Regions from separate parts of the Salinarimonas sp. NSM genome, predicted to be linked through region 4. Evidence: predicted binding sites of a transcription regulator. Region 4 holds the regulator's gene; each other region holds the start of a gene.
What was found. The regulator PhoB, encoded in region 4, activates phosphate uptake and scavenging genes when phosphate is short. The targets are predictions, from matches to a motif close to TGTCATNNANCTGTCAT.

Region 1 (7,600 bases), on a different contig from region 4:
GGCGAGCGCGAAGTCGATCAGGCGATGGGTGTAGTCGAAGGTCGGCCCCAGCACCTGGCCGCCCGGCAGGTCCTTGTAGGTCGCCGACACCCGCCGGCGCACGCGCATCGCCCCCGTGTCCACCGGCTGCGCGTAGCCGAAGCGGGCGAGCGTGGTGCGGAAGGCGCGCAGGAGGAAGATCGCCTCGATCAGGTCGCCCCGCGCCTGCTTGATCGCGAGCGCCGCGAGGTCGCGGTCGTAGAGCGAGCCCTCCGTCATCACCCGGTCGACGGCGAGCGCGAGCTGCCCGGCGATCTGGTCCGTGCCGATCTCGGGGACGGAGCGGTCCCCGCGGCGTGCGTCCGCGAGGAGCGCGTGGGCGTTGTCGATGGCGGCCTCGCCGCCCTTCACCGCGACGTACATGCGCTCACTCCCGGATCGTGGTGGTGCGCGGCAGGCCGACGATCCGGTCGCCCGAGGCGAGGATCACGTCGACGCCCCGGGGAAACAGCGCGCCGTTCGCCCGCCAGCGGGCGACGAAGCCCTCGGGCAGCGGCACCGCGTCGAGCCGCGCCACGTCGCGGATGCCGGGGCCCTTGAGCACGAGGCCGCGACCGGCCTCGAGGCGCGTGCAGGCGAGGACGAGGGTGGTCGAACGGTCGGGATAGGCCGGCTCCCCGAGCGCGAATTGGTCGAGGGGCGGCAGCGTCGCCGGATCGGAGACGAGCGCGAAGGCGGCCTCGCGGCCGTCGGCCACGATCCGCGCGCCGGTGTGGAAGCGCAGCCAGCCCGCCACGGCGGGCTCGGCCGCGAGCGCCGCGTCGAGCCACAGCGGCGCCTCGTGGTCGGCGAGCGCGAGCGCGATCGCGGCGAGCGCGGGCGGCAGCGGGGAGGGCGGTGCCAGCGAGAGCGCGAGGCGCTGCGGCGTGCCGGGCCGGGCGAGCGCCTCCATCACCGCGCGGAACACGGCCTGCGCGTCTAGGACGGGGTCGGCGAAGCCGGGCGCGAGGGCGCCGGCGGCGAGGCCTCGGTGCGACGGGTCGGCGGCGGCGCGCATCTCAATCCTCCCCGCGGACCATGGTGAAGAAATCGACCTTCGTCGCCGCGACCCGGCGCGCCTCTCCGGCGCGCTCCGCGGCGATACGGGCCTCCACCGGCGCGAGCGCCGCCTCGACGGCCTGCGGCCGGGCCTGGAACAGGGCGTCGAGGATCGCCGCCTTGCGGGCGCGGGCGGCGTCGCGGCCGAGATGGTAGGCGAAACCCGCCTCGCCCGACGGCAGCCGCACGGCCGCCCGCGTCACCGTCGCCTCGCCGGCGTTGAACGGACGCCCGTCCCCACCCATGCGCCCGCGCAGCATGACGAGCCCGGTCTCGGGCCGGCGCAGGTCGGAGACCGTGCGGGGTGCGTCGAGCGTGGCGAGCGCGGTCTCGAGCTCGTCCGTGCGGGCGAGTGCGCACAGGCGCATCGCCGCCTGCCGGGCTTCGAGGGAGGGTGGGGAGGCATCGGGGGGCATGCGCCGCTCCGGAGGGTCGCCGGGGTGGAGTTGGCGGTGGCGATCTGTGTTGTCTAGTGATATAGACAATCAGCCAATCGGGTCAAATGAAGTTTCGATGACATGCCGCCATCCGACCCCGCCTCCCGAGCCGACCCTCCCTCCCTCGTCCGCGGCGAGGGCGTCGCCGCCTGGCGGCAGATCGTCGACGGGCTGGAGGCCGACATCGGCGCCGGCCGCCTCGCTCCCGGCGACCGGCTCCCCGCCGAGACGCAGCTCGCCGAGCGATTCGGCGTGAACCGCCACACCGTGCGCCGCGCGCTCGGCGTTCTCGCCTCCCGCGGCCTCGTGCGCGCGACCCAGGGGCGCGGCACCTTCGTCGAGGCCCTCCCGCTCGCCTACCCGATCGGTCCGCGCACGCGCTTCACGGAGATCGTCTCCGGCGCCGGGCGTCAGGCCGGCGGCGTGCTGATCTCGGCCCGGGAGCGACCGGCCGACGCCTGGGCGGCGGAGCGGCTCGGGATCGCCGAGGGCGCGCCGGTGCTCGAGCTCGTCACCACGCGCTCGGCCGACGGCACGCCGATCGCGCTCGCCACCAACCTCTTCCCGCTCCCCCGCTTCGCCGGCCTCGACGCCCGCTTCCGCGAGACCGGCTCCCTGACGCGCGCCTACGCGGCGATGGGTGTGCCCGACTACCGCCGCCTCGCCAGCACGGTCGGCGCCCGCCCCGCCGGGCCGGACGACGCCGCCGCCCTCGACCTCTCCCCGGGCCGCATCCTGCTCGTCCTCGACAACGTCAACGTCGACGCGGAGGGTCTGCGCATCCAGGCGACGCGGGCGCTGTTCCCGGCGGACCGGGTGGAGATGGTCGTGGAGTGGTGAGGTCGTGCCGCCTCACCCCCCGTGCTTCTCCAGGAACGCCTCCACCCCCAGCCCCCTGAAATCCGGCAGCGCCCGGCGCAGGCGCTCGTGGTCCCAGTCCCACCAGGCGAGCACGAGGAGGCGCTCCGCGATCGGCTCCGGGAAGCGTCGGCGCACCGGACGGGCGGGGTTCCCGACGACGATCGTGTACGGCGCGACGTCCTTCGTGACGATCGCCCCCGCGCCGACCACCGCGCCCGTGCCGATCGTGCGCCCGGGCAGGACGATTGCGCCGTGGCCGATCCAGACGTCGTGGCCGATCGTCACGGGGGAGGCGCGGCGCCGGTCGAAGAAGCCCGCCTCGTCCTCCTCCTCGTCGGGCCAGTAGGCGGATGCGCGATAGGTGAAGTGCGCCTGGCTCGCCCGCTCCATCGGGTGGTTGCCCGGGTTGATGCGCACCGCCCGCGCGATGGAGCCGAACTTGCCGATCGTCGTGCAGGCGATCTCGCCGTCCTCGACGATGTAGGAATAGTCGTCGAGCACGCTCTCCACGAGCCGCGTGCGCGCGCCGACCTCGGTGTATCGGCCGAGCCGCGTCGCGGCGACGCCGGCGTCGGGGTGGACGAGGGGTGTCTCGGACAGGCGCTTCATCGGCGGGGCCCCGGGCAAGGCGGCGGCCGCATCCCGGACGCCGAGCCGGCTTTCTAGCGCGGGCGTCCGACGGTTCGGTGACGGTCGCGCCGGCCTTCGTGCAATCCCGGCCTTGCCCTTCGCCGCCGGATTGGCGACAAACCGATCCGTGACAGACGAACGCCTCGCCCCCATCCGCCCCTTCCTCGCCGCGAGCGTCGCCGTCGTGCGTGACGGGCGCGTGCTGCTCGCCGCACGCGGCAAGGAGCCGATGCGCGGGCGCTTCACGCTGCCCGGCGGCCTCGTCGAGACCGGCGAGACCCTCGCCGAGGCGGCGCTGCGCGAGCTCGACGAGGAGGTGGGCGTCACGGCCGCGATCATCGGGCCGATCCGCCCCGTCGAGATCATCCTGCGCGACGAGGCGGGCCGCGTCGCCTCGCACTTCGTCATCCAGGCGCACGCCGCGCATTGGCGCTCGGGGGAGGGGGAGACCGGCCCCGAGGCTCTCGAGATCGTCTGGGCCGACGGCGCCGAGGCCGAGCGGCTGCCGACGACGCCCGGCCTCCCGGACATCGTGCGCGCGGCGATCGCCATGGCCGAGGGCACGCGATGAGGCATACGCTCGCCCGTGCGCTCGTTCCGGCACTCGCCGCGCTGCTCCTTTCCGCGCCCGCGACGCCCCCCCGCGCCCAGGACGCCGCTCCCGCGGAGCAGGCGCCCGCGCCGCCGCCCGCCTACGAGGCGGAGCTCCTGCGCCTCTCCGAGGTCATGGGCTCGCTCGCCTTCCTGCGCGACCTCTGCGGCGCGGTCGACGCGCCCGAATGGCCGGCGCGCATGCAGGGGCTCATCGATGCGGAGGGCGAGGTGCGCGCCGGGCGGCTCGCCGGCGCCTACAACCGCGGTTACCGGGCCTTCGCGCTGACGTATCGCGTCTGCACGCCCGCCGCGGAGCGCGCGATCGCGGGCTACCTCGCCGAGGGCGAGCGGCTCTCGCGGGCGGTGGCGCGGCGCTTCGGGGGGTGAGGCCGGCGCGTGTGGCTCAGCGAATCTGGCAGCGCGCGCAGTAGAACGTCGAGCGGCCCGACTGCACGATCCGCTCGACCGTCCCGCCGCACCCCTGCGCCGTGCACGGCTCGCCCTCCCGGTCGTAGACCTTGAACCCGTGCTGGAAATAGCCGAGCGAGCCGTCCGCGTGGGCGAAGTCGCGCAGCGTCGAGCCGCCGGCGGCGACCGCCTCGCTCAGCACGGCGCGGATCTCCTGCGCCAGCAGATGCGCGCTCGCCCGCGGGCGCCCCGTCTTCGTCGCCACGCTTCCCGCCGGCGCCTCCGGATGCAGGCGCGCGCGGTGGAGCGCCTCGCAGACGTAGATGTTGCCCAGCCCCGCGATCAGCCGCTGGTCGAGGAGGGCGGCCTTGAGCGGGGCGATCTTTCCGTGGAAGAGCGCGGCCAGCGTCTCGCCGGAGAGCGCGTTGCCGAGCGGCTCGATGCCGAGACCGGCGAAGTGCCTGCATTCGGCGAGCCCCGCCGAGGGCACCAGGTCCATGTAGCCGAAGCGGCGCACGTCGTTGTAGGTGACCCGCGCGCCGGTGTCGAACTCGAACACGACGTGGTCGTGCAGCGGCATCGTGCCCGGCGCGTAGTGGAACTCCCCGGGCGTGATCACGGCGTGCGCATGCTCCACCGTGAACCGGCCCGTCATGCCCAGGTGCATGATCAGGCTCTCGCCGGTGGAGAGATCCGCGATCAGGTACTTCGCCCGGCGCGACAGCGCGCGCACCTCGGCGCCCGCGAGCCGCGCCTCGAACCGTGGCGGGAAGGGGAAGCGCAGGTCGGGCCGGCGCTGGTCCACCCGCGTGAACCGCGCGCCCACCATGGCGGGCTCGAGCCCACGGCGGACGGTCTCGACTTCGGGAAGCTCGGGCATGTCTCGGCTTGGCGTGCGTGTCGCGGGGGGGCGCGGGTGGGAAATGCGGCCCGCGCGCCTAGATCAGATAGCCTCGGCCCGCGGCTTTCGCTATGTCTCCGGGCGACGCAGGGTGCGCGAGCGCGAGAACGGTGGACGCGATGGTGGACGAGACGACGACGCACTTCGGCGAGAGGACGGTTTCGCTCGGGGAGAAGCAGGGCCTCGTCGACGACGTGTTCCGCTCGGTGGCGCGGCGCTACGACCTGATGAACGACCTGATGTCGGCGGGCCTCCACCGGGCCTGGAAGGATGCGATGGTCGCGTCGCTGCGCCCGGCGCGCACGCGGCCCTTCGCCCATCTCGACGTCGCCGGCGGCACCGGCGACGTCGCCTTCCGCGTCCTCGACGAGGCCGGGCCGGCGGCGCACGTCACCGTCCTCGACATCAATCCCGAGATGCTCGCGGTGGGCCGCGAGCGGGCGGGCGCGCGCTACGGGTCGCGCGCCACCTTCGTGGAGGGGAACGCCGAGGTCCTGCCGTTCGAGGACAGGCGCTTCGACGCCTACACGATCGCCTTCGGCATCAGGAACGTGCCGCGCATCGAGGCCGCGCTCGCCGAGGCGCACCGCGTGCTCAAGACCGGTGGGCGCTTTCTCTGCCTCGAGTTCTCGATGCCCGACATCCCGGGCTTCGACCGGATCTACGACGCCTATTCCTTCAACGTCATCCCGCGCATCGGCAAGGCGGTGACGGGGGACGCGGAGAGCTACCGCTACCTCGTCGAATCGATCCGTCGCTTCCCCACGCCGGGCGTCTTCGCCGACATGATCGAGGAGGCGGGCTTCCGGCGCGTGTCGCACCGGCCGATGACCGGCGGGATCGTGCGCCTGCATTCGGGCTGGAAGATCTGATGGGCGTCGCTTCGTGATCGGTGCCGCCATCCACATCGCGCGCATGGCGCGCGCCGGCTTCGTGCTCGCCCGTGAGGGCGCGCTCGGCCTCGTCGATCCGTCCGTGCTGCCGCCCTTGCCGCGGCTCGGGCTGAGGCTCGCCCGTCTCGTCGAGCGCAGGGACGCGGGCTCGTCGCGCAGCCGCCTCTCGGCGGCGCTCGTTCGGCTCGGGCCCTCCTACGTGAAGTTCGGTCAGTTTCTTGCGACGCGCCCGGACATCGTCGGCTTCCAGGCCGCGCGCGATCTCGAGAGCCTGCAGGACCGCCTGCCGCCGTTCCCGCGCGAGGAGGCGGTGCGCGTCGTCGAGGAAGCGCTCGGGCGCCCGATCGAGGCGATCTTCTCGCATTTCGGCGAGCCGGTCGCCGCCGCCTCCATCGCCCAGGTCCACCGCGCCGTGATGAGGACGCCGGAGGGCGGCGAGCAGGTCGTCGCGGTCAAGGTCGTGCGACCGGGCGTGCGCCAGCGCTTCTCCCAGGACCTGCAGGACATGCGCTTCGCCGCGCGCCTCATCGAGGGCTACGATCCGGAGGCGCGCCGCCTCAAGATGGTCGAGGTGGTGGAGACGCTCGCACGCTCGGTCGTGATCGAGATGGACCTGCGGCTCGAGGCCGCCGCGCTCTCGGAGCTCGCCGACAACACCAAGAACGACTTCGAATTCCGGGTGCCCAAGCCCGAGTGGGACCTCACCGACCGCGAGGTGCTGACCCTCGAGTGGATCGACGGGATCAAGCTCAACAAGCCCGAGGACATCGACGCCGCCGGCCACGACCGCGTCGCGCTCGCGCGCATCGTCATCCAGAGCTTCCTGCGCCAAGCGATCCGCGACGGCTTCTTCCACGCCGACATGCACCCCGGCAACCTGTTCGTCGACGCGCGCTCGCGCCTCGTGGCCGTGGACACCGGCATCATGGGCCGGCTCGGCCACCGCGAGCGGCGCTTCCTCGCCGAGATCCTGCTGGGCTTCATCCGCCGGGACTACGTGCGCGTGGCGGAGGTGCACTTCGAGGCGGGCTACGTCCCCCCGCGCCATTCCGTGCTCGATTTCGCGCAAGCGATCCGCGCCATCGGTGAGCCGATCCACGATCGGCGCGCCGACGAGATCTCCATGGCCCGCGTGCTGGCGCTGCTCTTCGAGGTCACCGCCATCTTCGAGATGCAGACGCGCACCGAGCTCGTCATGCTGCAGAAGACGATGGTGGTCGTCGAAGGCGTCGCCCGCCGCCTCGATCCGCATCTCGACATGTGGACCATCGCCGAGCCCGTCGTGCGCGAGTGGATCGAGCGCAATCTCGGCCCCGTCGGCAAGATCGAGGACGTGGGCCGCGGGGCGCGCACGCTGTTCGGCGTGCTCCAGGATCTGCCCGACATCGCGGTGCGCGCCGAGCGGCTGCTGGTGCAGCTCGAGCAGGGGACGGAGCGGGGGATCGCGCTCGCGCCGTCGTCGATCGAGCGCGCGGGCGAGGCGGCCGCGGGGCGCGGGCGGGCGTTGGTGATCGGGGTGTGGGTGATCGCGATCGCGCTGGTGCTGTCGTTGTTCTGAGCATCGATGCCCGCATCGGCTGGTGCGAGGTCGTCGCGTCGTACGCCGACGCCTCGACGACGGGCGCGAAGGCGATGCTGCAGGACCGCGGGGCCTGATGCGGCATGGCGCACCGCACGGAGCCCCGTCGATCGACGGCATGATGCTCGGATGAAGAGGCTCGGCGCGCCGGCCTCCCCCTCCCCCTCAGCGTCTCGTCATCGCCTGCGTCAGCGGCCCGGTCGCCTCGCCGACGAGCTTC
Region 2 (7,600 bases), on a different contig from region 4:
CTCCACGGTCGAGAAGCCGGCGTGCTCCGTGTCGTCCCATTGCATCGGCGTGCGCTGCGGATCGCGCGAGAAGCCGGCCTCGTGGCGGCCCCAGGCGTCCTCGCCGCGGCCCGGCGGGATGTCGACGTTGGGCATGCCGATCTCGTCGCCGTAGTAGAGGGTGGGCGTGCCGCGCAGGGTGAACAGCAGCATCGCCGCGATGCGCGCCTGCGCCTCGCCCACCCGCGCGGCGACGCGCTTCTGGTCGTGGTTGCCCAGCACCCAGTTGGGCCAGCCGCCCTGCGGCAGCAGGCCTTCGTACTGGGTGACCAGCGCCGCGACCTCCCGCGCCTCCCAGGGCGTGAGGATGAGCTGGAAGTTGAAGGGCAGGTGTGCGCCCGAGAGGTCGCGGCCGTAATAGGCCATCAGGCGCTCGAGCGGCAGGTAGATTTCGCCGATCAGGAGCCGGTCGTCGTAGGCGTCGACGACCCCGCGCATCTCGGAGATGACGATCGCCATGTCCTCGTGATCGTTCGAGTGCGCCTGCAGCAGCGTGTCGATCTCCGGCATGCCGGGCTTCCAGCCGGGGTTCGGCGGGTTGTCGCGCAGCTCCGGGTCCTTCATGCAGTAGTAGACGACGTCTAGCCGGAAACCGTCGACGCCGCGGTCGAGCCAGAAGCGCATGGCGTCGTACATCGCGGCACGAACCTCGGGGTTGCGCCAATTCAGGTCCGGCTGCTCGGGCAGGAAGGAGTGCAGGTAGTACTGCCCCGTGGCTTCGTCCCACGTCCAGGCCGGGCCGGAGAACACCGAGATCCAGTTGTTGGGCGGCGACCCGTCGGGCTTCGCGTCGCGCCAGACGTACCAGTCGCGTTTGGGGTTGTCGCGGGAGGAGCGGCTCTCCAGGAACCACGCGTGCTGGTCGGACGTGTGGTTGGGCACGAAGTCCATGATGACCTTCAGCCCGAGCGCCTTCGCCCGCGCCACCAGCCGATCGAAGTCGTCCAGCGTGCCGAACAGCGGATGAATGCCGGTGTAGTCGGCCACGTCGTAGCCGTGGTCCTTCATCGGGGACGGGTACACGGGGCTGATCCAGACCGCGTCGCAGCCGAGCCCGGCGATGTGGTCGAGGCGCTGCTCGATACCCATCAGGTCGCCGATCCCGTCCGCGTCCGTGTCCTGGAACGAGCGGGGATAGACGTGGTAGATGATGCCGCGCTGCCACCATCTCGTGCCGGCGATCATGACGCTCCTCCCGGTTTGGCAGCCGGGTGAACGACGCCGCCGCGCGGGACGTTCCGTGCGCCGATCCCGGCCAGTCGAGGCCGCGTGCATTGCGGTGGCTGCGCCCGGCGGCATTGTCATTTTCGACGATCGTGCTATTTTCGGCCCCGGAGTGAGCGAGGAGGGTCTCCCCTCCCCACCCTTTTCATCAGCCTCCCAGGCTCAAGCGGAAGGCGAGGTTCAGGCTCGCCTTCCGCATCCAGCGGAAGCTGATGGACACGCTCAGGCGCGGAAATTTCCACGACATCGAAATGCCCTCCGTACGATCGAGCGGGTCCCCCGCCCGGAGCCGCCGGGAGGAAGCCCGGCGCGGGGCGCCTCACCGCCCTGGCGTTTCGTCCGATCGCGAGCGGCAACCCACGTGGACGGCGTAGCGCCCGCAACCTCGTCGGTGGCGTTTTTGTCGTCTTCGGACGCTCGGGGCGTTGCCGTTTTTCGGAAGGTGCGCTATCTTTCGAGCCGGAGTGAGGGGAAGGGTCTCCCCTCCCCCCTCTTTCGTCACTGTCTTGAGTACATGCGGAAGGCGAGTGTGAGGCTCGCCTTCCGCCCCCAGCGAACGGTGACCGACACGCTCAGGCGCGGAAAATTCCACGACATCGCTGTGCCCTCCGTGCGATCGAGCGGGTCCTCCGCCCGAGGGCGCCGGGAGGAAGCCCGGCGCGGGGCGCCTCACCGCCCTGGCGTTTCGCGCGATCGCGGGCGGCAACCTAGCGCCTTCCGGGACGGGCCGCCAGCGGGATGCGAGCATTTCGGTCGAAATTCGCCTGATACGCAGCCGTGTGGGGTGAAGCGGCTTGCCATTCGGCGCAGGCTTGCTATCTTCGTCATTGGAGTGAACGGGAAAGGGTTTCCCCTCCCCCGCTCGTTTCGTCAGCCGCTCAGGGCGACGCGGAAGACGAGGTTCCATCTCGTCTTCCGCACCCTGTGCAGCGTGACGGACACGGTCAGGCGTGAAAAGCTCCACGTCATCGCATGTCTCCTCCAGCGATCGAACGAGGCTGTCGCCCGCAGGCGCGCGGAGCCCGTCCCCGGCGCGGGGCTATGGACCGCCCTTGCGTTTCGCTCGATCGCCGCCGGCAACCTATCGGCCAGGCTCGCGCTCCGCAAGCCAAAGGCTGTATGTACGTCGCCTGACGACATAGGAGGCCGCGTCCCGCCCCGCCGCCTTGCCCTCCCCGCCCCGATCGTCCACCTTCGCACCCCGTCGAACCGCCCGAGAGTCGCCGCCGGTGCGCCCGTCCGTCCTCGATCCGCTCTTCGCCCCCGCGACCTCGCTGCCCGGCGTGGGGCCGAAGATCGCGCCCCTCGTCGACCGGCTCGTCGGCGAGCCGGGGCAGCCCGCGCGCGTGGTCGATGTCCTGTTCCACCTCCCCACCGGGGGCGTCTCGCGGAAGGTCGCGGGGAAGATCGCGGATGCGCCGATCGGCGAGCCCGTCTCCCTCGTCGTCACCGTCTCGCATCACCAGCCGGGACCGCTCAACCGCTCGAAGGCGCCCTACCGCGTCGTCGCCGACGACGACAGCGGGGACGTGGCGCTGGTGTTCTTCAACATGCCGCGCGCGCGCATCGAGCGGCTCCTGCCGATCGGCGCGCGCAAGGTCGTCTCGGGCAAGCTCGAGGTCTACGACGGCCGCCGGCAGATGGTGCATCCGGACCGGATCGTCGACCTCTCCGAGCTCGACACGCTCCCGGCGGTCGAGACCGTCTACGGCCAGACCGAGGGCCTCTCCTCGCGCATGATCGCGCGGCTGGCCGGCGCGGCGCTGGAGCGCGTGCCGGACCTGCCCGAGTGGCAGGACCCCGCGTTCCTCGCCCGCGAGCGCTTCCCGCCCTTTCGCGAGGCGCTCGCCGCCCTCCACCGGCCCGAGAGCCTGGAGGCCGTGGCCGGCGAGTCCGGCGCGGCGCACCCGGCCCGCCGGCGCCTCGCCTACGACGAGGCGCTCGCCTCGCAGCTGGCGCTCGCGCTCGTGCGCGCCCGCGCCCGCCGCAAGCCGGGGCGCTGCAATGCCGGCGACGGGCGGCTCGTCGAGGCGATCACGCGCGGCCTGCCCTACGCGCTCACCGGCGCGCAGGCCCGCGCGGTCGCCGAGATCCGCGCCGACATGGCGTCGGACAAGCGCATGCTGCGCCTCCTCCAGGGCGATGTCGGCGCCGGCAAGACCGTGGTGGGGCTGTTGGCCATGGCGAGCGCCATCGAGGCCGGCCGGCAGGCGGCGATGATGGCGCCGACCGAGATCCTGGCCCGCCAGCACTACGCCCGCCTGAAGCCCTTCGCCGACGAGGCCGGCCTCTCGATCGCGCTGCTCACCGGGCGCGACCGCGGCGCGGAGCGGCGCGCGGCGCTCGCCGGCTTCGCCGACGGCACGGTGCAGATCGCGGTGGGGACCCACGCGCTGTTCCAGGACGAGGTGACGTTCCACGACCTGGGGCTGGCCGTGGTCGACGAGCAGCACCGCTTCGGCGTCCACCAGCGCCTCGCGCTCGGCGCCAAGGGCAAGGCGGTGGACGTGCTCGTCATGACCGCGACCCCGATCCCGCGCACGCTGGCGCTCACCTATTTCGGCGACATGGACGTCTCGGTCCTCGACGAGAAGCCGCCGGGCCGCCAGCCGATCCAGACGAAGCTCGTCGCGCTGGGCCGCATCGGCGAGGTGGTGAAGGGACTGGGCCGCGCCATGGAGGCCGGCGCGCGCGTCTACTGGGTGTGCCCGCTCGTCGAGGAGAGCGAGACCATCGACCTCGCCGCCGCGGAGGAGCGCGCCGAGGACCTCGGCCGCTGGTTCGGCGAGAAGGTGGGCGTGATCCACGGCCGCATGCCCGGCCGCGACAAGGACGAGGCCATGCGCCGGTTTCAGGCGGGGGAGACGACGCTCTTGGTCTCCACCACCGTGATCGAGGTCGGCGTCGACGTGCCCGAGGCGACGATCATGGTGATCGAGCACGCCGAGCGCTTCGGGCTGGCGCAGCTCCACCAGCTGCGCGGGCGCATCGGGCGCGGCTCGGGGGCCTCGACGTGCTTGCTGTTGTACAAGGGCCCGCTGGGCGAGACCGCCCGGGCGCGGCTCGAGATCATGCGCGAGACGGAGGACGGCTTCCGCATCGCCGAGGAGGATTTGAAGCTCCGCGGCGAAGGCGAGGTGCTGGGCACGCGGCAATCGGGGCTCCCGGGCTTCAAGCTCCTGCGTCCGGAGACGGACGGGCGGCTGCTCGAGACGGCGCGGGACGATGCGCGGCTGGTGGTGGAGCGCGACCCGGGGTTGGCGGGGGAGCGGGGGGAGGCGCTCAGGGTGCTGTTGTATTTGTTCTCGCGGGATGCGGCGGTCAGGACGTTGGGGGCGGGGTGAGGGGCGCGCCCGCCCTCGGCTGCGGCGTGTTGTATCGAGCATCTTCCATCAGGGAAGATGCCCGCATCGTCGAGACTGCTCCCCTTGCGACCGACCCGGCCACGATCACCGGCCCGGCCGCATGCCGTGCGCGCGCTCGAACGGCCGGCTCGGCGCCCTTCCCAGCGCCCGTCCTCGCGCTCCAGCGAGCCGCGGAAGTCCTCGTAGGTGAGCATCGTCATGAGAGACCTCGCTCCATGCAGTAAACCATTCCTCGCCATAGCGAAGATCTCTTCTGACGTGCACGAGAGCATGAATATCGACAATTAACAACACGCCCGATCGCGCTCGCCCCCACCATCCCTGCCCCCTCCCCCGCGACCTCACGCCTCACCACCGTCGCGCACTTGTCACGGGACTGTCATCCGCGGAAAGTAACCGGGCCAGGAGCCGCACGGGACGTCACGCGAGCCGCGCGCGACGCCGGTGACAAGGCCGCCAGCCATAGGGGTCACGCCGATGTACTTCCGCACCTTCGCAGCCGCCGCGGCGCTGCTCGTCGCGACGGGCGCCGCCCAGGCCGAGTTCACGCTCGGCGATCGCTTCACCGACGCCGACGGCGATCTCGTCGCCGACATCCCGAGCGATCCGTCGCAGCAGATCGATCCCGGCACGCTGATCTTCGCCTACACGCCGGTCGAGGACCCCGCGGTCTATGCCGAGGTGTGGGCCGGGTTCCTGGAGCATCTCGAGGCGGCGACCGGCAAGGACGTGCAGTTCTTCCCCGTCCAGTCGAACGCCGCGCAGATCGAGGCCATGCGCGCCGGGCGCCTGCACATCGCGGGCTTCAACACGGGCTCCAACCCGCTCGCGGTCGCCTGCGCGGGCTTCCGTCCCTTCGCCATGATGGCGGCCGCGGACGGCTCCTACGGCTACGAGATGGAGATCATCACCTATCCGGGCTCGGGCATCGAGAGCGTCGAGGACATCCGCGGCAAGCAGATGGCCTTCACCTCCGAGACCTCGAACTCCGGCTTCAAGGCGCCCTCCGCCCTGCTCGCCTCCGAGTTCGGCATGACCGCCGGGACCGATTTCGAGCCGGTGTTCTCGGGCGCCCACGACAACTCGATCCTCGGCGTCGCCAACAAGGACTACCCGGCGGCCGCGATCGCCAACTCGGTCAAGGCGCGCATGCTCGATCGCGGGGTGGTGAACGCCGACCAGCTCTCGGTGATCTACACCTCGCAGACCTTCCCCACCACGGGCTACGGCGTCGTCTACAACCTCGCGCCCGAGCTGCAGCAGCAGATCCGCGACGCGTTCTTCTCCTACGACTGGGAGGGCACCGCGCTCGCCGAGGAGTTCGGCCGCAACGGCGAGGACCAGTTCATCGAGATCTCCTTCCAGGAGAACTGGGCCGTCATCCGCCAGATCGACGAGGCCAACGGCGTCGAGTACACCTGCAACTGATCTCGCCCACGAGGGAGAGATCTCGGCGACGCGGCGCCCTCGGGCGGCGCGTCGCCCGTCGCGAAACGGGGGGAGAGTGGCATGCTGCGCGTCGAGGGCCTGACCAAGCGCTACAAGACCGGCGACCGGGCCCTGACGAACGTCTCGTTCGAGGTGCCGTCGGGCCAGGTCGTCGGGCTGATCGGGCCGTCCGGGGCCGGCAAGTCGACGCTGATCCGCTGCGTCAACAGGCTCGTCGAGCCGACCGGCGGCAAGGTCTTCCTCGGCGAGCGCGAGATCACCCGCGCCGGCCGCGCCGACCTGCGGCGCGTGCGCCGGCGCATCGGCATGATCTTCCAGGAATACGCGCTCGTCGAGCGGCTGACCGTGATGGAGAACGTCCTGTCCGGACGGCTCGGCTACGTGCCGTTCTGGCGCTCGTTCCTGCGGCGCTTCCCGCAGGCCGACGTCGACAAGGCCTTCGCGCTGCTGGATCGCGTCGGGCTCACCGATCACGTCGACAAGCGCGCGGACGCGCTCTCGGGCGGGCAGCGCCAGCGGGTGGGCATCGCGCGAGCGCTGGAGCAGGACCCGGAGCTCCTGCTCGTCGACGAGCCCACCGCCTCGCTCGACCCGAAGACGTCGCGCCAGATCATGCGGCTGATCTGCGAGATCTGCCGCGAGCGGCGGCTGCCGGCGATCATCAACATCCACGACGTGCTGCTGGCCAAGATGTTCGTCGACCGCATCGTCGGCCTGCGTGCCGGCGAGGTCGTTTTCGACGGCCCACCCGAGGCGCTCGACGAGGCGGCGCTCACCGCCATCTACGGCTCGGAGGACTGGCAGGCCATGCGCCAGGAGGCGGACGAGACGGCGCGGGACGCCGCCGACGCCGCCGACTTCGAGGCGCGCGCGAAAGCGGGCGCGGCATGAACGCGCCCTCCCCGCTCGCCGCGCGCCCCTCCGCCCCGCTCGCCGGGCGGCGCTGGAAGCGCCCGCCGATCTTCATCCAGCGCGGCTGGCTGCGGCTCGTCGTCTACGGCGGCTTCGCGCTCTACCTCGCGCTCGCGATCTCGACCGTCGAGGTGAACTGGGCACGCGTGGCGGAGGGCATGGAGCGCGGCCTGCGCTTCGTGCAGGGCTTCCTCACGCCGGACTTCACCTCCCGCTCGACCGACATCGTCAAGGGCTTCGTCGAGAGCCTGACGATGACGCTGACGTCCACCGTCGCGGGGGTGATCCTGTCGATCCCGATCGGCATCGGGGCGGCGCGCAACATCGCGCCCCTGCCGGTCTACGCCGTGTGCCGCGCCATCGTCGCCGTGTCGCGCTCCTTCCAGGAGATCATCATCGCGATCCTGCTCGTGGCGATGTTCGGCTTCGGCCCCTTCGCCGGCTTCCTGACGCTGACCTTCGCGACGATCGGCTTCATGGCGAAGCTGCTCGCGGAGGACATCGAGGACATCGACGAGGCCCAGGCCGAGGCCATGCGCGCCACCGGTGCCGGCTGGTGGCAGGTGCTGAACTGGGGCGTCCAACCCCAGGTCCTGCCGCGGCTCGTCGGG
Region 3 (7,600 bases), on a different contig from region 4:
ACGCCGCCGAGAGCGTGGAGGAGGGGCTCGCCGAGATGGACCGCGCCGAGACCGTGGCGCTGCTCTCGCGGCGCGAGGGCATCGCGCGGCTGCTCGACCGGGTTCGCCCGCCGCCGCCGCAGGCACAGGCGGCGTGAGCGGCGGGGGCTCCCCCCGCTTGTGATCCGCCTGCGGCTGCCGCATAACCCGCGGGTCGCCTCACCGCGTCCCCGGAGACCCGCCCGTGCCCGTCATCGCCTCGCAGATCGACCTCTCGTCCCATGAAGCGCAGGAGAACCGCGCCGCCTGGGCCGCGCTCGCGGCGGATCTGAGGGCGCGTCGGGCGGAGGTCGCCGCCGGCGGGCCGGCGAAGGCGCGCGAGCGGCATCTCGCGCGCGGCAAGCTGCTGCCGCGCGAGCGGGTGATGCGCCTCCTCGATCCGGGCGCGCCCTTCCTCGAGATCGGCGCGCTCGCCGCCTGGGGCATGTACGAGGACGCGATCCATTCCGCCGGCGTGATCGCCGGCATCGGCCGGGTGTCGGGCCGCGAATGCATGATCGTCTGCAATGATTCGACCATCAAGGGTGGCACCTACTACCCGATGACGGTCAAGAAGCACCTGCGCGCCCAGGAGATCGCCCGCGAGAACCGCCTGCCCTGCATCTACCTCGTCGATTCCGGCGGTGCGAACCTGCCCCACCAGACCGAGGTCTTCCCCGACCGGGAGCATTTCGGGCGGATCTTCTACAACCAGGCGCAGATGTCCGGCATGGGCATCCCGCAGATCGCCTGCGTGATGGGCTCGTGCACGGCGGGCGGCGCCTACGTGCCGGCGATGTCCGACGAGACGGTGATCGTGCGCCGCCAGGGCACGATCTTTCTGGGCGGCCCGCCGCTGGTGAAGGCGGCGACGGGGGAGGTGGTCTCGGCCGAGGACCTCGGCGGCGCCGACGTGCACGCCCGCCTCTCGGGCGTCGCCGACCACTACGCCACCGACGACGCGCACGCGCTCGCCATCGTCCGGCGGATCGTCGCGAACCTCAACGGCGTCAAGCGCGTCGACCTCGCGCTCGCCGAGCCGGTCGAGCCCGCCTACGGCGAGGACGAGCTCGACGCCGTCGTCCCTACCGACCTCAAGAAGCAGTACGACATCCGCGAGGTGATCGCCCGCCTCGTCGACGGCTCGGAATTCGACGAGTTCAAGCGCCTCTACGGCACGACGCTGATCACCGGCTTCGCGCGCATCCACGGCATGCCGGTGGGCATCATCGGCAACAACGGCATCCTCTTCTCGCAGAGCGCGCAGAAGGGCGCGCATTTCGTCGAGCTGTGCTGCCAGCGCGGCATCCCGCTCCTGTTCCTGCAGAACATCACCGGCTTCATGGTCGGGCGCGAGTACGAGGCCGGCGGCATCGCCAAGGACGGGGCGAAGCTCGTGACGGCGGTGGCCTGCGCGCAGGTGCCGAAGCTCACGCTGATCGTCGGCGGCTCCTTCGGCGCGGGCAATTACGGCATGTGCGGGCGCGCCTATTCCCCGCGCTTCCTGTTCATGTGGCCCAACGCCCGCATCTCCGTGATGGGCGGCGAGCAGGCGGCCTCGGTGCTCGCGACCGTGCGACGCGACAACATCGAGGCGGAGGGGAAGTCCTGGACGGCGGAGGAGGAGGAGGCCTTCAAGGCGCCGATCCGCGACAAGTACGAGGCCGAAGGCTCGCCCTTCCACGCCACGGCTCGGCTGTGGGACGACGGCGTGATCCTCCCCTCCGAGACGCGCCGCGTGCTGGCGCTGGCGCTCTCGGCGACCCTCAACGCGCCGATTCCGCAGACACGCTTCGGCGTGTTCCGAATGTGAGGGGGGCGGGAACCGCGGCCGTTTCCCGGCGTTGATCGGCGCTCGTCCGCTTCGACGCTCTTCGGGAGGCTCGTCATGAAGGCATCGCTCCTCGCCTGCTTGGCTCTCGTGCTGGTCCTGGGCGCTTGCAGCCCTTATTCCCGCACGGATCGCGCATTGACGGGAGGCGCGATCGGCGCCGGAACCGGTGCGGTCGTCGGTGGCGCGGCGACGCGCAGCGTGGGGGGGGCGCTCGTCGGGGGCGTCATCGGCGGCGCCGCAGGGGCGATCATCGGTGCGGAGACGACGCCGCGCGCGTGCACCGCGATCGACTCACGCGGGCGCCGCGTCGCCGTGCAGTGTCGCTGAGGCAGCGCCGCTTTACCGATTTTTATCCGCATGATGCGAGCGTGGGGTCGAACGTCATGCGACAGGCCCCATGCTCAACCGCTCCAGCCTCAGCCGGATCAGCTACTTCAGCCGCTGCACCCTCGATCGCGATCAGGCGAAACGGGCGGAGCAGCTCGATCGGCTGGTGCGCTCGAGCCGGCGTCAGAACGAGTTCGGCCTGATCACCTCGATCCTCGTCCTCGACCGCGGGTGGTTCGGCCACATGCTGGAGGGGGACCGCGACGCGTTGAACACCACGTTCAAGCGGATTTCCTCGGACAACCGCCACAAGGAGGTGCGCATCATCGAGTGGCGCGAGATTCCCCGCCGCGAGCTCCTGCCCTCGCTGGAGCTGCTCGAGCGCAACCTCATGACCCAGGAGGTGCTCGAGAAGTACGCGCTGGACGAGGCCTTCGCGCGCGGCACGCCCAAGCCGATGCAGGTCCACGAGTGCATGCTCGCGCTCCAGCAGTGCCTGCTGGCCAAGCGCGGCATCGAGGCCCTGACCTGAGGGAGCGATCAGATGTCAGACGATCCGTTTCCCTCGGTCCTGATCATCGACGACAACGCCAAGATCGGCCGGCTCGTGGCCGAGATCTTCCTGCGCCTGGGCTTCGCCGACGTGGACGTCACCCCCTCGGGCGTCGAGGGCATCGAGATGATCCGCAACGGCAGCTACGGCCTCATCGTCTGCGACCTCGACCTCGAGCCCGTGGACGGTCTCCAGGTGCTGCGCACGGTCAAGAGCGACGAGGAGATGTTCAAGATCGCCTTCATCCTCACCGAGACCTCGATCACCTTCGAGCAGGTGACGGCCGCCCACGCGGCGGGCGTCGACGCCTTCCTGCTCAAGCCCTTCGACATCGCGCTGCTCAAGCAGAAGCTGAAATCCGTCCTCCGCCGCCAGGCCAAGCGCCGGCGCATCGTCAACGACTGGGCACCCAAGAGCCTGCAGGACGTGCTCTGAGGCGAGCGAGGCGGCCTCGTCAGCCGCCGTCCGCGGCGGACGGGTCCTGGCAGACGTCGACCCAGGTCGCGCCGACGAGTGCGGCCATCCGCTCGGGTGCGATATGGACCGCGGCGTTGGTCGCGCCCGCCGCAGGCACCACGACGTCGAAGGCCTTCAGCGACACGTCGCAATGGACCGGCAGATCGGTCGCCAGCCCGAACGGGCAGACGCCTCCGACCGGGTGGCCCGTGAGGGTCGCCACCGTCTGCGCGTCCGGCATCTTCGCCTTCGCTCCGAACGTCGCCTTCATCTTCCTGTTGTCGAGACGAGCGTCGCCGCGGGCGACGACGAGCACGACGCGCTCGCCGATCGCGAGCGTGAGCGTCTTGGCGATACGCGCCGGCTCGACGCCGTGCGCGGCGGCGGCCTCCGCGACGGTCGCGCTCGAGGCCTCGGTGACGATGACGGCGATGTCGGGCGCGCGCTCGGCGAGGAAGGCGCGCACGCTGTCGAGGGACATGGCGAAGAGCTCCGATGCGTGCCGCCCCGCTTAGCGTGACGAAGCGCGAAGGTCCAGAACCCGAGGTCCCCGTGCGCGGTCGCGCGGCGGGGCGCTCTTCCACGTGACAGGGGGTCGATCGCGCGGCGCGACATCGCTCCTGCGTCGCCGTGGTGACCCGACGGGCCGCGATCGCACCAACCGATCAATATCGTTAATTGCATTTGTGATGTCCTGCCCCTCCGCCGTCCCGCCGCCTATCGGCTAGCCGGCTCAGTGTCACAGGGCCGTTACGAAGCGTCACGACAAGGCGCTCACGTCGCGTCCCCGGCCCGCACGGCCCGGGGCGACGGGCCTCTTACGAAACGGGAGACGTCCATGTCCTTCACCCGCACGATCCTGGCCGGCACCTCGGCCACGGCGATCCTGCTCGCCGCCGGCGCCGCCAGCGCCCAGACGCAGCTTCAGTGGTGGCACGCCATGGGCGGCGAGCTCGGCGAGAAGACCGCCGCCGTCGCGGCCGGCTTCAACGCCACGCAGGACGAGTACGAGGTCGTACCGGTCTACCGCGGCAACTACACCGAGACGATGACGGGCGCGATCGCCGCGTTCCGCGCCCGCGAGCAGCCGCACATCGTGCAGGTCTTCGAGGTCGGCACCGCGACCATGATGGCGGCCCAGGGCGCGATCTACCCGGTCTACCAGCTGATGCAGGACCACGGGCAGAACTTCGATCCGTCGGAGTACCTCCCGTCGGTGGTCGGCTACTACGCGGATCCGGAGGGCAACATGCTCTCGATGCCGTTCAACTCGTCCACGCCGGTGATGTACTACAACAAGGATGTCTTCGAGGCCGCCGGCCTCGATCCGGAGACCGCGCCCCAGACCTGGGACGAGGTCGTCGCGGCCTCGCGCGCCATCATCGAGTCCGGCGCCGCCACCTGCGGCTTCACGACCGGCTGGCAGTCCTGGGTGCAGATCGAGAACTTCTCGGCCTACCACGACGTCCCGCTCGCGACCCTCGACAACGGCTTCAACGGCCTCGGGACCGAGTTCGCCTTCAACAGCGACCTCCACGTGCGCCACATCTCCAACATGAAGGGCTGGGCCGACGAGGGCGTGTTCAAGTACGGTGGCCGCCAGTCCGACTCCGCGCCGCTGTTCTACTCGGGCGAGTGCGCGATCTACATGAACTCCTCGGCCGCGCAGGCGGGCGTGAACGCCAACACCGACTTCGAGGTCGGCGTGGCGATGCTGCCCTACTACGACGACGTTCCGGGCGCGCCGCAGAACTCGATCATCGGCGGGGCCACCCTGTGGGTGCTCCAGGGCCACGAGGCGGAGGAGTACGAGGGCGTCGCGGCGTTCTTCGAGTACCTGTCGCAGCCCGACGTCCAGGCGCAGTGGCACCAGGACACCGGCTACCTGCCGATCACGCAGGCCGCCTTCGAGCTCTCGGAGAGCCAGGGCTTCTACGCGCAGAACCCCGGCACCGACGTTTCGGTGCGGCAGATGACCCTCAACGAGCCGACCGGCAACTCGCGCGGCCTGCGCCTGGGCAACTTCGTCCAGATCCGCGACGTGATCAACGAGGAGCTGGAGCTCGTGTGGTCGGGCCAGAAGACCCCGAAGGAGGCTCTGGACACGGCCGTCGAGCGCGGCAACGCGCTGCTGCGCCAGTTCGAGGCCGACAACGGCTGAGGCGACGCGCCTCTCCACGGGACGCCGCCCTCCACGGGCGGCGTCCTCCTTTTGCCGGCGACGCGTCCGCGTGCCGATCCGGCTCTCCCGCTCGCGCTGTCGGGGCGCTCGCGACCGGACCCGCCCATGCACAAGAAAGTCACCTTCCGCGGCTTCGCGCTGCCGCTCGCGCTGCTCCTGCCGCAGCTCGCGATCACGGCGGTCTTCTTCCTGTGGCCGGCGGGGCAGGCGCTCTACCAGTCGGTGCTGCGCCAGGACCCGTTCGGGCTGCGCACCACCTTCGTGGGGCTCGCCAACTTCGAGCGGCTGTTCAGCGATCCGCTCTACCTGAACGCCTTCCAGGTGACGGTCGTGTTCTCGGTCGCGGTGACCGCGATCGGGCTGTCGCTCGCTCTGCTCCTCGCGGTGATGGCCGACCGGGTGATCAAGGGCGCGTCGGGCTACAAGACGCTGCTCGTGATGCCCTACGCCGTCGCGCCCGCCGTCGCCGGCGTGCTGTGGTGGTTCCTGTTCAATCCCTCGATCGGTTTGTTCGCGCACGCGCTGCGCGCGGTCGGCATCGACTGGAACCACCTGCTCAACGGCGGCCAGGCGATGATCCTCGTCGTCGTCGCGGCGGTCTGGAAGCAGATCTCCTACAACTTCCTCTTCTTCCTCGCCGGGCTGCAGGCGATCCCGAAGTCCCTGATCGAGGCGGCGGCGATCGACGGGGCGGGGCCGATGAAGCGCTTCTGGACGATCGTCTTCCCGCTGCTCTCGCCGACCGCCTTCTTCCTGCTCGTCGTCAACGTCACCTACGCCTTCTTCGACACCTTCCAGATCATCCACGCGACGACCTCCGGCGGACCCGGCCAGGCGACGACGATCCTCGTCTACAAGGTCTATTCCGACGGCTTCGTCGGGCTCGATCTCGGCGGATCCGCCGCGCAGTCGGTCGTCCTGATGGCGATCGTCATCGTGCTGACCTTCATGCAGTTCCGCTGGATCGAGCGGCGCGTGCAGTACTGAGGAGCGCCGCCATGGTCGAGAACCGTCCCGTCCTCACGATCCTGCGCCACCTCGTCCTGGGGCTCGGCGTCGCGATCGTGCTCTTCCCCGTATGGGTCGCCTTCGTGGCATCGACCCACCCGCAGGCGGCGCTGATGTCGGGCACCGCGCCGCTCCTGCCCGGCGACCGGCTGATCGAGAACTACTCGCAGCTGCTCTCGGCGGGCATGTCCCAGGCCGGCGGCACGCCGGTGGGGTTGATGCTGCTCAACTCGTTCATCATGGCGCTCCTCATCGCCACGGGGAAGATCGCGGTCTCGCTCGTCTCGGCGTTCGCGATCGTCTACTTCCGCTTTCCCTTCCGGATGGTTGCGTTCTGGATCATCTTCCTCACGCTGATGCTGCCGGTCGAGGTGCGCATCCTGCCGACCTTCGAGGTGATCGCGAACCTCGGCATGCTGAACTCGTATGCCGGCCTCACGATCCCCATCGTCGCCTCGGCCACCGCCACCTTCCTGTTCCGGCAGTTCTACCTGACGATCCCCGACGAACTCGCGGAGGCGGCGCGCATGGACGGCGCGGGGCCGATGCGCTTCTTCCGCGACATCCTGCTGCCGCTCTCGCGCACCAACATCGCGGCGATCTTCGTGATCATGTTCCTGTTCGGCTGGAACCAGTATCTCTGGCCGCTGATCATCACGACGGACGAGAGCTACACCACCATCGTCATGGGCATCTACCGGATGGTGAACGTCTCCGACGAGCAGCCGCACTGGCACCTCGTCATGGCGACGGCGATCCTCGCGCTGCTGCCCCCGGTCGCCGTCATCCTGGTCATGCAGAGGCTCTTCGTGAAGGGCCTCGTCGAAACCGAGAAGTGAGAGAACGGGCATGGCCGGCATCGGCATCCGCGACGTCGTCAAGCGTTACGGCGACACGAAGGTCATCCACGGCGTCTCGCTCGACATCGACGACGGCGAGCTGATCGTCATCGTCGGCCCCTCGGGCTGCGGGAAGTCGACGCTGCTGCGCATGGTCGCCGGGCTCGAGGAGATCACCGGCGGCGAGGTGACGATCGGCGCGCGCGTGGTCAACCGGCTCGAGCCGAAGGACCGGAACATCGCCATGGTGTTCCAGAACTACGCGCTCTACCCGCACATGAGCGTCTACGACAACATGGCCTACGGGCTGAAGATCGCCGGCCTCTCCAAGGACGCGATCCGCGCGCGCGTCGACAAGGCGGCGACGATGCTCCAGCTGAAGC
Region 4 (7,600 bases):
GGCTCGTACACGATCTCCCGCCCGCTGTTCTTCTACGTGAAGAACGCGCACCGCGGCGTGATCCCGGGCCTCGCGGAGTTCGTCGAGCTCTACGTGAACGAGGACGTGATGGGCCCCGGCGGCCTGCTCGCCGAGCGCGGCATGGTCCCCCTGCCCGACGCGCGCCGCGCCGAGGTCCAGGAGGCCGTGACCAGCGGCGCCCAGTTCACCCGCTACGGCGGCTGAGGTATAGAGCCTCGCTCGATGGGCCGCGGCGGGACCTCCGCCGCGGCCCGTTCCCTCTCCGATCGGCGCGCGCGTCTCAAGCGGTTGGTGTCGGCATGGCCGGAAACCTGATCCTCGTCATCATCTTCCTGTCGCTGGTCGCCTATTTCGTCGGGCAGTCCCAGGCGCGGAAGTTCGTCGAGGCCTCGCCGGTAGGCGCGGTCCATTCGCGGCCGGTCTACCATGGCGCGTTCGTCGCCGTCTGGGTCGGCGTGCCGGCTCTTCTGCTCGTGCTGGTGTGGCTCCTGTTCCAGGGTGCAGTGGTCGACGCCTTGCTGCTGCGCAGCCTTCCGCCGTCGCTGACGGACGGCGCCGGCCCCGCCGAGCTCTCGCTCTATCTCGCGGAGACGAAGAACGTCGCCGCCGGCCTCGTTTTCGGCGAGCCGTCGCCGGAGATCGTCGCCGCGGCCGAGCGTTATGCCGCCTGGTCGCAGATCGCGTCCTGGGCGATGGTCGTCGTCGGGCTGTCCGTGGCGATCGTCGCGATCTTCGTCGCGCGGGCTCGGCTGGCGCCGCTGTTCCGGGCGCGGCAGGGCTTCGAGCGCGCGCTCTCGGTGATGATGGTGTCGTGCGCGGTGCTCGCGATCTTCACGACGCTAGGCATCATCGGCGCCCTCCTGTTCGAGGCGACGCTCTTCTTCCGCATGGTCCCGATCGTCGAGTTCCTCTTCGGCCTGAGGTGGGAGCCGCAGATCGCGATTCGCCCGGACCAGATCGCCGGCGCCGGGGCGTTCGGCGCGATCCCGGTCTTCGTCGGCACCCTGCTCGTGGCGACCATCGCGATGGCGGTCGCCGTGCCCGTGGGCCTGTTCTCGGCGATCTACCTCACCGAGTTCGCGAGCGACCGGATCCGCGCTATCGTCAAGCCGATGATGGAGATCCTCGCGGGCATCCCCACGGTGGTCTACGGCTTCTTCGCGGTGATCGTGGTCGCCCCGGCGATCCGCGGCCTCGGCATGTCCCTCGGCATCCCGGTCGCGCCCAACACGGCCCTCGTCGCCGGCGGCGTGATGGGGATCATGATCATCCCCTTCATCTCGTCGATGACGGACGACGCGCTCAACGCGGTGCCGCGCTCCATGCGCGACGGCTCGCTCGCCATGGGCGCGACGCAGGGCGAGACGATCATGAAGGTGCTCCTGCCGGCGGCTCTCCCCGGGATCGCCGGCGGCATCCTGCTCGCGGTGAGCCGCGCCATCGGCGAGACGATGATCGTCGTCATGGCCGCCGGCCTGATCGCGACGCTCACCTTCAACCCCCTCGACTCGGTGACGACGGTCACGGTGCAGATCGTGACGCTGCTCATCGGCGACACGGCCTTCGACAGCCCCAAGACACTCGCCGCCTTCGCGCTCGGCCTCGTGCTCTTCGTCGCGACGCTGGTGCTGAACATCGTTGCGCTGCGGATCGTCCAGAAATATCGAGAGAAGTATGACTGACACCGCGCTCGTCGGGGCTGGCCCCATCGACTGGACGTCGCCGGAGGCGGAGGCGCGCCGCCGGGGTCGTCGCGCCGCCGAGTCCCGGCTGCGCATCTACGGCCTCGTGGCCATCGCGACCGCGCTCGGCCTGCTCGCGATCCTCGTCGGCTCGCTCGTGCTGAACGGCTACCGCGCCTTCACGCAGACGCAGATCGCGCTCGAGATCTTCGTCGATCCGGGCGCCGTCGATGCGGCGGACCCGAGCGACGGCGAGTATCGCGAGCTGATCACGGCCACGCTCGCCGGGGTCCTGCCCGGCGTCGACGCGGCGGAACTGCGCGCCGCGCGCGACATCCTCACCCGCAACGCGCACTTCATCCTGCGCGACTACGTGGTGGCGAACCCGAGCGTGATCGGGACCACGATCCGGCTGGCGATCCCGGCCTCGGACCCCTACGACCAGCTCGCCAAGGGTCTCGTCGAGCGGGACTCCGACGAGGGCCGCCGCCGCGTCGACGATCGGGGGATCGCGCTCTTCGACCGGCTGGCGGAGCAGGGCCTCGTCGCGCAGCGGTTCAACTCGGCGCTGTTCTTCAACGCCGACAGCCGCTTCCCCGAGCTCGCCGGCCTCTCCGGCGCCGTGGTCGGCTCGTTCTTCGCGCTCGCGGTGTGCTTCATCCTCAGCTTCCCGATCGGCATCGCCGCGGCGGTCTACCTCGAGGAGTTCGCGCCGAAGAACAAGTGGACCGACGTCATCGAGGTGAACATCAACAATCTCGCCGCGGTTCCCTCGATCGTCTTCGGCCTGCTCGGCCTGGCCGTCTTTCTCGGCTGGTTCGGCATGCCACGCTCGGCGCCGCTCGTGGGCGGCATGGTGCTCGCGCTCATGACGCTGCCGACCATGATCATCGTGACGCGCGCGGCGCTCAAGGCGGTGCCGCCCTCGATCCGCGAGGCGGCGCTCGGCGTCGGTGCCTCCAAGCACGAGGTGGTGATGCACCACGTCCTGCCGCTGGCGCTGCCGGGCATCCTGACGGGCACCATCATCGGCCTCGCCCAGGCGCTCGGCGAGACGGCGCCGCTGCTCCTCATCGGCATGAACGCCTTCATCACGAGCCCGCCGGGCGGGCTGCTCGACCCGGCGACGGCGCTGCCGACGCAGATCTTCATCTGGGCCGACAGCCCGGAGCGCGGCTTCGTCGCGCGCACCTCCGCCGGCATCCTCGTGCTGCTCGGCTTCTTGATCCTGATGAACCTGATCGCGATCCTTCTGCGCAACCGCCTCGAGCGGAAGTGGTGAGCGAGCGAGGAGACGAGATGACCGCCATGCATGCCCCCACCGCTGCGCCGGATGCCCCGGCGCCCGTTCTCGACAAGCGCGAGACCGTCCGCGTACCGTTGGAGATCGGCAATCCGTCGAAGGTCGACGCCCGCGACGTAAAGGTCTTCTACGGCGCCAAGCAGGCGATCTACGACCTCACGATCGGCATCCCGGAGAAGGCGGTCACCGCCTTCATCGGCCCGTCCGGCTGCGGCAAGTCCACCTTCCTGCGCTGCCTCAACCGCATGAACGACACGATCGACGGCGCGCGCGTCGAGGGCGACATCACGATCGACGGCAAGGACATCTACGATCCCAGCCTCGACGTCGTCACCCTGCGCGCCCGCGTCGGCATGGTCTTCCAGAAGCCCAACCCCTTCCCGAAGTCGATCTTCGAGAACGTCGCCTACGGGCCGCGCATCCACGGACTCGCCAAGTCGAAGGCCGACATCGCGGTCATCGTGGAGGCCTCCCTGCGCAAGGCCGGCCTGTGGGACGAGGTGAAGGACAGGCTCCTCGAGACCGGCACCGGCCTCTCCGGCGGCCAGCAGCAGCGCCTGTGCATCGCGCGCGCCATCGCGGTGTCGCCCGAGGTGATTCTCATGGACGAGCCCTGCTCGGCGCTCGACCCGATCGCCACCGCGCGCATCGAGGAGCTGATCGACGAGCTGCGGCAGAACTACACGATCGTCATCGTCACGCACTCGATGCAGCAGGCCGCCCGCGTCTCGCAGAAGACCTGCTTCTTCCACCTCGGCTATCTCGTCGAGGAGGGACCGACCGACATGATCTTCACCAATCCGCGTGACAAGCGCACCCAGGACTACATCACCGGCCGCTTCGGCTGAGCCGCGCCGCCAGCCCTCGAGGAGACGGACCCATGTCCGAACATACGGTCGCATCGTTCGACGCCGAGCTCCAGGAGCTGCGCCGCTCGATCATGGAGATGGGCGGCATCGCCGAGAAGATGCTCGCCGACGCCACCGTGGCGCTGGTGCGCCGCGACGTGGGCCTCGCCCAGTCCGTCGTCACCACGGACTACCGGCTCGACACGATTCAGCGCGACATCGAGGAGAAGGCGATCCTCACCATCGCCCGGCGCCAGCCGATGGCGATCGACCTGCGCGAGGTGATCTCCGCCATCCGCATCGCTTCCGACATCGAGCGGATCGGCGACATGGCCAAGAACATCTCCAAGCGCACGCTCGCCATCTCCGGCCAGTTCGAGCCGCAGCGCGTCGTGCTCGGCGTCGAGCGCATGTCGGACATGGTGCTCGGCCAGCTCAAGGACATCCTCGACGCCTACACCCAGCTCGACGTCGACAAGGCGCTGGAGGTCTGGCGGCGCGATGGCGCGACGGATGCGCTCTACAACTCGCTCTTCCGCGAGCTGCTCACCTACATGATGGAAGATCCGCGCAACATCACCTTCTGCACGCATCTCCTCTTCTGCGCCAAGAACGTGGAGCGCATCGGCGACCATACGACCAACGTCGCCGAGACCATCCACTACCTCGTCACCGGCCAGCCGATCACCGCCGAGCGGCCGAAGATGGACCGCACGGCCTACGAGACCGGGCAGCCCGCCGACGCGGCGCAGGGCGCCGGCGGGACCTGAGGGAGCGCGAGGCGAGCGACCGATGAGCACGCGTATCCTCGTCGTGGAGGACGAGGAGCCCCTGACGCTCCTCCTGCGCTACAACCTGGAGGCTGAGGGCTACGAGGTCGACGCGGTCGCCCGCGGCGACGAGGCCGAGGTGCGGCTGCGCGAGCAGATCCCGGACCTCGTCCTCCTCGACTGGATGCTGCCCGGCCTCTCCGGCATCGAGCTCTGCCGTCGAATCCGTGCGCGCCGCGAGACCGAGCGCCTGCCCGTGATCATGCTGACCGCCCGCGGCGAGGAGGGCGACCGGGTGCGCGGGCTCGCCACCGGGGCGGACGACTACATCGTCAAGCCCTTCTCCGTGCCCGAGCTGCTGGCGCGCGTGCGCGCGCTCCTGCGCCGCACGAAGCCCGCCCACATCGCCAACACCCTCGTCGCCGGCGATATCGAGCTCGACCGCGAGACCCACCGCGTGCGCCGCGGCGGCCGCGAGCTGCATCTCGGCCCGACCGAGTTTCGGCTGCTCGAGTTCCTGATGCAGAGCCCCGGCCGCGTCTTCACCCGCGAGCAGCTGCTCGACGGCGTCTGGGGGCATGACGTCTACATCGACGAGCGCACGGTCGACGTCCACGTCGGGCGCCTGCGCAAGGCGATCAACACCCGCGAGACGCTCGACCCGATCCGCACCGTGCGCGGGGCGGGCTATTCCTTCGACGAGACCTTCGCCAAGGCGGACGGCGCGCCCGGCGCCTGAACGAGCCGCGCGAGCCGCCCCGCTTGCTCTCCCGGGTTCGGTTTCGTACGTGGTGCGCTGCGAAATGGGTCTGTGGTAGAGCACGTGCGTCGCCGAGCTCGGCCATTAGCGCCCTGACCAGAGGCCCGCACGAGAGGACCACGATGTCGGATACAGCCGCCGCCGGCGCGATCGCAGCGCCCGTCGATTGCCACGTCGAGCGCGTCGTGCTCGTCGAGCACTATACCGACCGGCTCTTCCGCTTCCGCACGACGCGCCCGGCCTCCTTGCGCTTCCGCTCGGGCGAGTTCGTCATGATCGGACTTCCCGGCGGAGAGAAGCCCGTGTTCCGCGCCTACTCGATCGCGAGCCCGAGCTGGGACGACGAGCTCGAGTTCTTCTCGATCAAGGTCCCCGGCGGCCCGCTCACCGAGCGGCTCCAGCGCATCGCCGTGGGCGACGAGATCCTGATCAAGAAGAAGCCCACCGGCACGCTCGTGCTCGACGCGCTCGCGCCCGGAAGGCGGCTGTGGATGCTCTCCACCGGCACCGGCATCGCGCCCTTCGCGAGCCTGATCCGCGATCCCGAGACCTACGAGAAGTTCGACGAGGTGATCCTCACGCAGTCCTGCCGGCGCGTAGCCGAGCTCGCCTATGGCGAGAACACCGTGCGGGCGCTGGTCGAGGATCCGCTGGTGGGCGAGATCGCCGCCCCGCGCCTGACCTTCTACACGACGGTAACCCGCGAGCCGCATCCGCACCCGTTCCGGGTCACGGACGCGATCGAGTCGGGCCGGCTCTTCGCCGACCTGAACGTGCCGGCCCTCGACCCGCAGACCGATCGGGTGATGATCTGCGGCTCGATCGAGATGACGCGCGACTGCCGGGCGCTGTGCACCGCGGCCGGGCTGGAGGAGGGCTCGAACGCCAAGCCCGCCCATTTCGTGGTCGAGCGCGCGTTCGTGGGCTGAGCCTCACCCGCGCTCGATCCCGCTCACGCCATCTCCAGGAAGTCGAGCACCATCGCGGCGGTCCAGCTGAAGCGCTTGCCGCCGAGCGCGCGGCCGTCGAGCGGGTCGAAGTACTCCCCGAAGCCGCTCCTCGCCACGAGCGCGAGGCCGTCGCGCGCGATCTCCGCGGCCGCCTCCGCCCGGCCGTGGCGGGCGAGCCCGTCGGCGACGAGGCGGTTGGCGATCAGCCAGAGCGGCCCGCGCCAGTAGCGCAGGCGGTCGAAGCGCGGATCGGCGGGATCGTGGCTCGGGACGGGGTGGCTCACCGCCGCCCGCAGGCCCGCTAGCCGCGCGACGAGGGCGTCGACGCGCGGATGGCCGGGCTCCAGCGCCATCAGCGGCAGGAGGCCGCCGATCGAGGCGCTCTCGACGAGGGCGCCGGCGGCGCGGTCGTAAGCCGCGTATTGCCCGAGCCCGTCGTGCCAGAGCCCGTCCAGCGCCGCGCGCCCGCGCGCCGCCTGGCTCTCCGCCTCCGCCGCGATCTCCGGCGCGTCGAGCGCCCGCGCCATCGCCGCGAGATCCTCCGCCGAGCGCGTGAGGATCGCGTTGAAGCCGGGGTCGACCACCCGGAACGGCGAGGCGTCGTGCAGCGCCGCCTGGTTCCAGCCGAGCCGGCGGAAGCGCTGCACGAGCCAGAGATAGCGGTCGTACTCCTCCTTGGTCGGGCGCTGCGCGGCGTCGACGTGGGTCGTGTCGCGGCGCACGTAGCTGCCGATGCCGTCCGTGGGCACCCGCGCGAGCGCGTCGTCCCAGTCGATCGCGTTGTCGCGGCCGCTCTCCCAGGGGTGGAGGATGGCGACGAGGCCGGTCGCCTCCGGGTCGCGGGCGTTCGCGAACCAGCGGTGCCAGGCGGCCACCTTCGGCAGGAGCGCCGCCACCCGCGGCGCGACCATCGCGCCGTCGCGCGCGCCGTCGAGGAGGCGCCGCAGGGCGTAGCCCAGGACCGGCGGCTGGGTGATGCCGCTCGTCGGCGTCGCGCGCGCGGTGCCCCAGACGTCCGGCCCGGGGAAGTAGGTCTCGTGGTCGGCGTGGAAGACGATGTGCGGGACCATCCCGTCCGGCCATTGGTGGGCGACGAGCGTCTCGATCTCGGTGAGCGCCCGGTCCTCGTCCACGTGCGCGAGGCCGAGCGCGACGAGGCAGGAATCCCAGTTCCACTGGAAGGGGTAGAGGCCCTTCGTGGGGATGGTGTAGCCGCCGAGATCGTTCTCCCGCAGGATGGCGCGGGCCTCGGTACGCAGGCGGTCT

Region 1: a site for PhoB is predicted at 3,051-3,067, ahead of ACTZWW_RS18810 (DapH/DapD/GlmU-related protein). Genes of this name have one in related genera too.
Region 2: a site for PhoB is predicted at 4,995-5,011, ahead of phnD (phosphate/phosphite/phosphonate ABC transporter substrate-binding protein). Genes of this name have one in related genera too.
Region 3: a site for PhoB is predicted at 3,926-3,942, ahead of ugpB (sn-glycerol-3-phosphate ABC transporter substrate-binding protein UgpB). Genes of this name have one in related genera too.

What each region holds. Positions count from the first base shown of each region.
Region 1 covers NZ_JBQTCJ010000062.1:15,113-22,712, forward strand. Annotated here, with positions in the region: gene ACTZWW_RS18790 (carbon-phosphorus lyase complex subunit PhnI) at 1-402, opposite strand, end outside; gene phnH (phosphonate C-P lyase system protein PhnH) at 407-1,036, opposite strand; gene phnG (phosphonate C-P lyase system protein PhnG) at 1,038-1,493, opposite strand; gene phnF (phosphonate metabolism transcriptional regulator PhnF) at 1,596-2,354, shown strand; gene ACTZWW_RS18810 (DapH/DapD/GlmU-related protein) at 2,367-2,984, opposite strand; gene ACTZWW_RS18815 (NUDIX hydrolase) at 3,133-3,576, shown strand; gene ACTZWW_RS18820 (TIGR02301 family protein) at 3,573-3,986, shown strand; gene mutM (bifunctional DNA-formamidopyrimidine glycosylase/DNA-(apurinic or apyrimidinic site) lyase) at 4,003-4,887, opposite strand; gene ubiE (bifunctional demethylmenaquinone methyltransferase/2-methoxy-6-polyprenyl-1,4-benzoquinol methylase UbiE) at 5,028-5,780, shown strand; gene ubiB (2-polyprenylphenol 6-hydroxylase) at 5,794-7,359, shown strand; gene ACTZWW_RS18840 (phasin family protein) at 7,546-7,600, opposite strand, start outside.
Region 2 covers NZ_JBQTCJ010000046.1:16,700-24,299, reverse strand. Annotated here, with positions in the region: gene ACTZWW_RS16050 (alpha-amylase family glycosyl hydrolase) at 1-1,224, opposite strand, end outside; gene recG (ATP-dependent DNA helicase RecG) at 2,493-4,607, shown strand; gene phnD (phosphate/phosphite/phosphonate ABC transporter substrate-binding protein) at 5,106-6,056, shown strand; gene phnC (phosphonate ABC transporter ATP-binding protein) at 6,138-6,968, shown strand; gene phnE (phosphonate ABC transporter, permease protein PhnE) at 6,965-7,600, shown strand, end outside.
Region 3 covers NZ_JBQTCJ010000061.1:7,703-15,302, forward strand. Annotated here, with positions in the region: gene mdoH (glucans biosynthesis glucosyltransferase MdoH) at 1-137, shown strand, start outside; gene ACTZWW_RS18590 (carboxyl transferase domain-containing protein) at 224-1,831, shown strand; gene ACTZWW_RS18595 (glycine zipper domain-containing protein) at 1,907-2,179, shown strand; gene ACTZWW_RS18600 (BLUF domain-containing protein) at 2,250-2,711, shown strand; gene ACTZWW_RS18605 (response regulator) at 2,724-3,167, shown strand; gene ACTZWW_RS18610 (YbaK/EbsC family protein) at 3,187-3,669, opposite strand; gene ugpB (sn-glycerol-3-phosphate ABC transporter substrate-binding protein UgpB) at 4,027-5,349, shown strand; gene ugpA (sn-glycerol-3-phosphate ABC transporter permease UgpA) at 5,476-6,357, shown strand; gene ugpE (sn-glycerol-3-phosphate ABC transporter permease UgpE) at 6,369-7,217, shown strand; gene ACTZWW_RS18630 (sn-glycerol-3-phosphate import ATP-binding protein UgpC) at 7,228-7,600, shown strand, end outside.
Region 4 covers NZ_JBQTCJ010000016.1:49,255-56,854, reverse strand. Annotated here, with positions in the region: gene ACTZWW_RS08600 (substrate-binding domain-containing protein) at 1-225, shown strand, start outside; gene pstC (phosphate ABC transporter permease subunit PstC) at 321-1,703, shown strand; gene pstA (phosphate ABC transporter permease PstA) at 1,696-2,985, shown strand; gene pstB (phosphate ABC transporter ATP-binding protein PstB) at 3,012-3,854, shown strand; gene phoU (phosphate signaling complex protein PhoU) at 3,887-4,624, shown strand; gene phoB (phosphate regulon transcriptional regulator PhoB) at 4,647-5,363, shown strand; gene ACTZWW_RS08570 (ferredoxin--NADP reductase) at 5,507-6,313, shown strand; gene ACTZWW_RS08565 (MGH1-like glycoside hydrolase domain-containing protein) at 6,337-7,600, opposite strand, start outside.